2 regions of the Provencibacterium massiliense genome follow, and region 2 is predicted to be linked to the other one. Evidence: predicted binding sites of a transcription regulator. Region 2 holds the regulator's gene; the other holds the start of a gene.
The links. Region 2 encodes NrdR, which represses ribonucleotide reductase genes. Its sites were predicted from a motif close to CACNANATNTNGTG; they were not measured.

Region 1 (3,391 bases), on a different contig from region 2:
GTTCATTGGATCAAACGTATAACCCACTCCAAAAAGATCGATCAGCTCTTTCATCCCCCCAATATTGGAGGTAATCGGAATCATCCCCAAGTTGACCGCTTCAATAATCGAAACCGGACTGTTTTCAAACCAGATCGAAGGCAATACATAAAACTTGGCCGTTCTTATTGTTTCATACAACTCGTCCGACTTGAGAAACCGATGAATAAATTCTATCCTGTTGTAATCGGCCCCCTTGAGTAAAGCCTCAAGCTCGTCAGCCTCAGGGCCGTCCCCAATAATCAGAAGTTTTAAGGGGATTTCAATTTGCATGAACTGCCTGGCAAACTTAACGATATTCTTTTCTTTGCTGATTCTGCCGAAGAATACGACCGTATTCTCTTTCGCCTCCAGGCAATCCGGTTCTATCCTATCCACGCAAGGATTTCTCACAACCTCGACCTTTATCTGAGGATTTGCTTTTAGCAGCTCCGCTTTTAAAAAGTCGCTCGGAGAAATGTGGACGTCGACCAGGTCCGCAAAGAATTTCGACATCTCATTTTTCTGTAAATACTTTGCCAGCGAGACCAGTCTGTTATTGGCACAATTGTCCCGGATAATCGTCGTGTCGAACGTCCCGATGCATTTCTCGCAAAGCTTGTCCTGCGAATAGTTATAGAGCGAATCATTGGTGCAGATATAGGAGTAGGTGTGGTGGGTGAGGATCACCTTACAGCCGCACTTTTCCTTATACTCCTTCAGCGCCCGCAGCATGGACGGAGAAAACGGGATATAGTTGTGCAGATGAATGATGTCCGGCCGAAACTCCTGGAGGCACCGGGCGGTCATTTTATAATTTTCCGGAATCCCCATGGTCGCAAACACCTTGCCCGGCCCCCGGACCTTGCGAAAATCCTTGGCGAGATAATGCTTGACCGGATACTGATCCCACAACGCTTTATCACAGGTCAAAACGGCTACGTCAAAATCCTTTTCATGCAGGAGAATCTCAAGGTTCTTACGCGCCACATGTTCCGCGCCGCCGCCGGAGAGGGAGGAAACGATCAAAAGGACCTTCTGCAATTCATTCTCCCCTTTCCCGCTTTTCCTGGCATAGACCGGCCATTACGTTTTTATTATTATACCCTTTTTATCTTCGTATTGCAAACCTTCCGTTGTTGCGTTTCTTTGTGAAAATTAGCGCCTAAACCCGCCCTCCCCCGCATATACATGTCTTAGACTACGTTGCAGGGAGGGTTTTCATCTTGAAAGGATTGCCCGAGGAAAGAGCGGTTATGCTCGCGGAATATATCATCAAAAACAACGCGACCGTACGGGATGCGGCCAGCGTATTCCACGTTTCCAAAAGTACCGTACATAAGGATGTCACCGAGCGGCTCGCACAGATCAATTCCGGACTCTATCTCAACGTCAAACGGGTGCTCGAGCAAAACAAGCTGGAGAGGCACATCCGCGGGGGCCTGGCCACCAAAAACAAATATGCGGCCATGAAAATCTAGTGAAAAGACGATTTGTATAAGTCTATTGATATTATACAAATCGTCTTTTATTCTGTCTTGCACTGCTATAGCCGCCGTGATACAATATATAGTGTTCAAAAAAGAAGGATCAACAAGATAAAGGGGTAAAGGGATAATGAAAATTTCCAAAAACGCGCTTACCGTGCTGGAAAAGCGCTATTTCATCAAGGACGAGGACGGCAAGCCCATCGAGGACCTGGAGGGGATGTTCCACCGGGTCGCCGGGGCGATCGCCAAGGCGGACAAGTCCTTTAACAGGAAGGCCGACGTCTCTAAGACCGAACAGCGCTTTTATGAGATGATGACCAACCTTGACTTTCTGCCCAACTCCCCCACCCTGATGAACGCCGGCCGGCCCCTCGGCCAGCTCTCGGCCTGCTTCGTGCTGCCGGTGGAGGACAGTATGGACGCCATCTTCGAGGCGGTCAAGCAGGCGGCGCTGATCCACAAATCCGGCGGCGGCACCGGCTTCTCCTTTTCCCGCCTGCGCCCCAAGGGGAGCACGGTGCGCACCACCGGCGGTGTGGCCAGCGGCCCGGTGAGCTTCATGCGGGTGTTCAACATGGCCACCGAGGCGGTCAAGCAGGGCGGCACCCGCCGGGGCGCCAACATGGGTATCCTGCGGATCGACCATCCCGATATCCTGGATTTCATCGACTGCAAGCAGAACAATGAGGACATCACCAACTTCAACATCTCGGTCGGGATCACCGAGGAGTTCATGATGGCCGCCGAAGAGGACCGGGACTACGAGCTGATCGACCCCAAGAGCAAGAAGGCGGTCGGAAAGCTCAGCGCACGCAAGGTGTTTGAAAAGATCGTGGACAGCGCTTGGCATAACGGCGAGCCGGGGATCATCTTCCTCGACCGTCTCAACCGGGACAACGTGGTGCCCGGCCAGGGGGAGATCGAGAGCACCAACCCTTGCGGCGAGCAGCCTCTGCTGCCCTACGAGTCCTGCAACCTCGGGTCGATCAACCTGTGCAACATGCTGTCCGAGACCGACGGCGGCGTGGTGGAGCTCGACTATGACAAGCTGGGCGCCACGGTGCGGGATGCGGTCCACTTTCTGGACAACGTCATCGAGGTCAACAAATATCCCCTTGAGCAGATCGAATTCACCACCAAGCAGACCCGCAAGATCGGGCTCGGAGTGATGGGCTGGGCGGATCTGCTGCTGCGCATGGGCCTCTCCTACGCCTCGGACGAGGCGGTGGAGCTCGCCGGGAAGGTGATGCGGTTCATCACCGATACCGGGCGGGAGGAGAGCGTGCGGCTTGGAAAGGAGCGCGGCAGCTTCCCCCTCTTCGAGGAGAGCATCTACGCCGGGAAATACGAAGCCCTGCGCAATGGCACCGTGACCACCATCGCCCCGACCGGCACCCTGTCGATCATCGCCGGGTGCTCCTCGGGCGTTGAGCCGGTCTTCGCCTACGTCTATATCCGCAACGTGATGGACAAGACCGAGATGGTGGAGGTCAATCCGGTCCTGAAAGGTGTGCTCCAGAAGCGCGGCCTCTACTCGGACGAGCTGATGAAGAAGATCGCCGGGGCCGGCTCTCTCGCCCACATTGAGGAGATCCCCGAGGACATCCGCAAAGTGTTCGTCTGCTCGCACGACATCAGTCCCACCTACCATGTCAAGATGCAGGCCGCCTTCCAAAATCATGTGGACAACGCCGTCTCCAAGACGGTAAACTTCACCCACGAGGCCAGTCACGAGGACGTGGCCGAGGTCTACCGTCTGGCCTTTAAGCTGGGCTGTAAGGGGGTCACCATCTACCGCGACGGCAGCCGGGAGAACCAGGTGCTCAACATCGGTTCGGTCAATGCCAAGCCTGCCGCAGCCCCCAACACCATTTTCCCGCGTC
Region 2 (3,391 bases):
TAGACCGCAAAGGTATAGCGGCTGGTGCGCTGCGAGGGGGTAAAGGGAATGTTGATCCCATAAGTCTTCTCATATCCCGTGGCGCTCATTCCCTGCGCGGCAAAGGCGGTGTGCGCCGTGAACGCGAACAGCGCGCATACGAGCAGGGCCCCCCATTTCATCTGTCGTTTCATCCTGATCCCCTTTCTGAGAAAGACCGCCAGCTACCGTTTCTGTCGGTCTTTGGGGTTCAGGGGCCAAGCGAAAACAGTCGGTTTCCCTTGAAAAAGCGCCCAGATCAGGATATAATTAGGATAGGTTTTCCAAAGGGTGGAAATGTTTTACCAGGAAACGGAAATTTGGCCGCCTGTTTTGACCGCATGAAACGGTAGCTAACGATCATTTTCCCGCTGAAAAGGATAACCAAAACCAGCTCAAAGAGCTATTTTTTTACGATCTCTACGGCCAAGGCCGTTTATATTGCTTCGCTTGTGCCCAGAAATAAAAAAGCCGCGGAATCCGCGGCTTTTTTATTGATGGCCGAAAATAGCCGGGCTATCCCTCCGCCTTCGGTGGCCCGCCCATGGTGGCGATCAGGAATTTGATCGGCACTCCCTCGGCGGAAAACATCCGCTCGTGCTCGGTCTCGATGTTCCCCTGATAGCCGCTGGCATGCAGGTCCCGAGTGAGATACTCCACCACAAATCCGGTCTCGTCGAGGTAACGAAGCGAATCCTCGAAGAGGTCCCTATCGTCCGTTTTGAAATAAATCTGCCCGCCGGGGACCAAAAACTGCCGGTAGAGGCGCAGCTGCTTTGGATGGGTCAGCCTGCGCTTTTTGTGCCCGGCCTTGGGCCAGGGGTTGCAGAAGTTGATGTACACCCGTTCGACTTGGTCCCGCTCCCCGAGGATTCTGGTGATCCGCTCGATGTCCTGCTGGGCGAGCAGGACGTTGTCGATTTCGCGCTCCGCCTCCCGGTAGGCCTGCTCGACCGCCCGCTTGGTGAGCCCGAGCATGTCGTCGATCAGATCGACCGCCAGGAAATTAAACTGCGGGTTTTGCAGTGCCAGCCGGCTGATAAAGCCCCCCTTGCCGCACCCGAGCTCGACCATCAGCGGCTGCTCTGCGCGCGCGTAGAGCGCGCGCCAGTGCCCGGTCTGCTCCTCGGGGTTCCTGATATAAAAGGGGGCGGCCGTCAATTCGGGCACCGCCCATTTCTTGCGGCGCATGCGCATAGGTTGTGATCCCTCCCAATTTTTCCTGTCCCCTATCATACATTAAAAAAGCCGCATTGTAAAATTACAATGCGGCTTTCAAGTTCAGACATGACGGGCGATGTGCGTCGTTTGCCGGCCTGTGTAGGTCAGGGGGCGGCAGGTTGTTGAGGTCGGGTCTTTCAAACGACCCGGAGGGGGAAATCGACGCAAAACTATAGCGCCAGGAGCGAACTGGCGATAGCCCGAAAGCTGGAGTAAACCTCCGGCCTGCGTCTGAAATTAGCTGCCCGGACCTCAAACTGCGGAGATGAAGGCATATGTAGGTGTATAGCCATGATCCCAACGACGAGCGATGTAAAAATTCGCACAGGGTGTTCCCTCATGTCTAAACCACCGTACAAAACATAAAATTCAGATAATAGAATTATCCATACGAGAAATGGCACCTGGCTGCCACAATCTGAAGGAGGGGTTAAGTTCCTTCAAATCAAGGCCCTATAGTTTTGCGTCACTGGCTTTCGCCAGCTTTGCCTTTTACATTTTGTATGCGGTAGTTTCATTATAGCGTCATCTTGTCGTCCCGTCAACAGAAATCGACAATATTTTTAGGAAAAAATGAAATTTTCGACTTTTTTCTCACCTCGTTCAAACCGCATTATCACGCCATTCTAACAGGTTCGATTGTTGTTCCGATTGGCCGTCAAACCGTCCCGCCAAAAATGAAAAAGGACGGCTGCAGCCGTCCTTTTTATTGCACGTTCATCATGCTTTTTCTTTCGTCTCCAGGATGTTTTTCAACTCGTCCATAAACGAGTTGATATCTTTGAATTGGCGGTAGACCGATGCGAAGCGCACATAGGCGACCTCGTCCACCCCCTTGAGGCGGTCCATCACCATCTCGCCGATCTGTTCGCTGCGCACCTCCCGCTCGAGGGAATTTTGCAGCGCGAGCTCGATGTCGTCCACGATCCCCTCGAGCGTCCCCAGGGAGACCGGACGTTTTTCACATGCGCGCAGCAGACCGTTGAGGATCTTGTTGCGGTTGAACTGCTCGCGGGAGCGGTCCTTCTTCACCACCATCAGCGGCGTGGTCTCGATCACCTCGTAGGTGGTAAAGCGCTTGAGGCAGCTCAGGCACTCCCGGCGGCGGCGGATCCGCTCGCCGTCGTCCGTCGGCCTGGAATCAACCACCTTGCTCTCCTGATAAAAGCAATAGGGACACTTCATGGCAAAGCCCTCCATCTGCGGTATTTCTTGCCACTATCATACCATCGCGCGCCGGGATGCACAACCTTAAAATTCGTCGGAGTCCAAAAAATCCTGCGCGGCGTCCAGCAGATGGCTCGGGGAGAGGATATTCCGGTTGCAAAGCTCCGCCAGCCGCTCGGCGACGCTGCGCTCGGTCGAAATATCCCCCACATGACAGACCGGCTCCCGCCTATCGCCCGCCCGGAAGCCCGCCACGCCAAAAGCGGTATACCTGCCGATACCCTCCAGCTCCAGTTCCTCCCGATACACACGGTATTCAATTTCCTCAAACATGCTCTTACCTCCAATTTTGTCTCGATTTTTTGTCTTTGTTACAGGTGCCCTCCCCGACCGGCAGGTAGTGGTCGGAAAGGGCAGGGGCTCCTCGCGAAGGGCTCGGCAATTATTATACATGAATCGAGGCAAAAATAAAGGCCCATTTTTCGTTGGAATTTGTATCGAGCTCGCATTTCTTATGAGTTAATACAAATATTTTCCAGACCAAATTGTAAAAAGTCACAAAACGACTGTCTTTTAAAGTCGAATGAAATCGAACCTAACCCTCATTTGGCACCAGCGAGGCCAAAAGTTTGTAAGAATCGTACAATTCCTCCCTCGTTCGATAGTTATCGCGGTAAACCTCCACGAGCGCGGCACCCGAAAAACCGCTTGATTCCAGCGAGCGCAGGAAGCCGCCGATGTCGAACGTCCCCCGGCCGGGCGGCAGGCAGTCCTGCCCCGGGGCGTAGTCGCTGATATGCACATGCCGCAGCGCGGGGCCCATCGCCTCGCGCAGGGCGGCGGCGGTATAGCCCGCGCGCACCGCCTGCTTGGTGTCCAGCACGAAGCGCACCCCATCCCCGAGGTAGTCCCGCATACCCTGTATAAACTGCGGGTCCTTGCTCTTGCAGCGCGCCACGTTCTCATGCAGCAGGGTGACCCCTTC

Region 1: a site for NrdR is predicted at 1,580-1,593, ahead of B5477_RS03970 (vitamin B12-dependent ribonucleotide reductase). Genes of this name have one in related genera too.

What each region holds. Positions count from the first base shown of each region.
Region 1 is NZ_FWCH01000011.1:55,420-58,810, reverse strand. It holds gene B5477_RS03980 (glycosyltransferase) at 1-1,062, opposite strand, end outside; gene spoIIID (sporulation transcriptional regulator SpoIIID) at 1,245-1,499, shown strand; gene B5477_RS03970 (vitamin B12-dependent ribonucleotide reductase) at 1,636-3,391, shown strand, end outside.
Region 2 is NZ_FWCH01000012.1:1,127,763-1,131,153, forward strand. It holds gene B5477_RS10500 (hypothetical protein) at 1-173, opposite strand, end outside; gene trmB (tRNA (guanosine(46)-N7)-methyltransferase TrmB) at 535-1,215, opposite strand; cyclic di-GMP riboswitch class I at 1,636-1,739, opposite strand; gene nrdR (transcriptional regulator NrdR) at 1,960-2,424, opposite strand; gene B5477_RS10515 (DUF6514 family protein) at 2,491-2,739, opposite strand; gene B5477_RS10520 (sugar phosphate isomerase/epimerase family protein) at 3,002-3,391, opposite strand, start outside.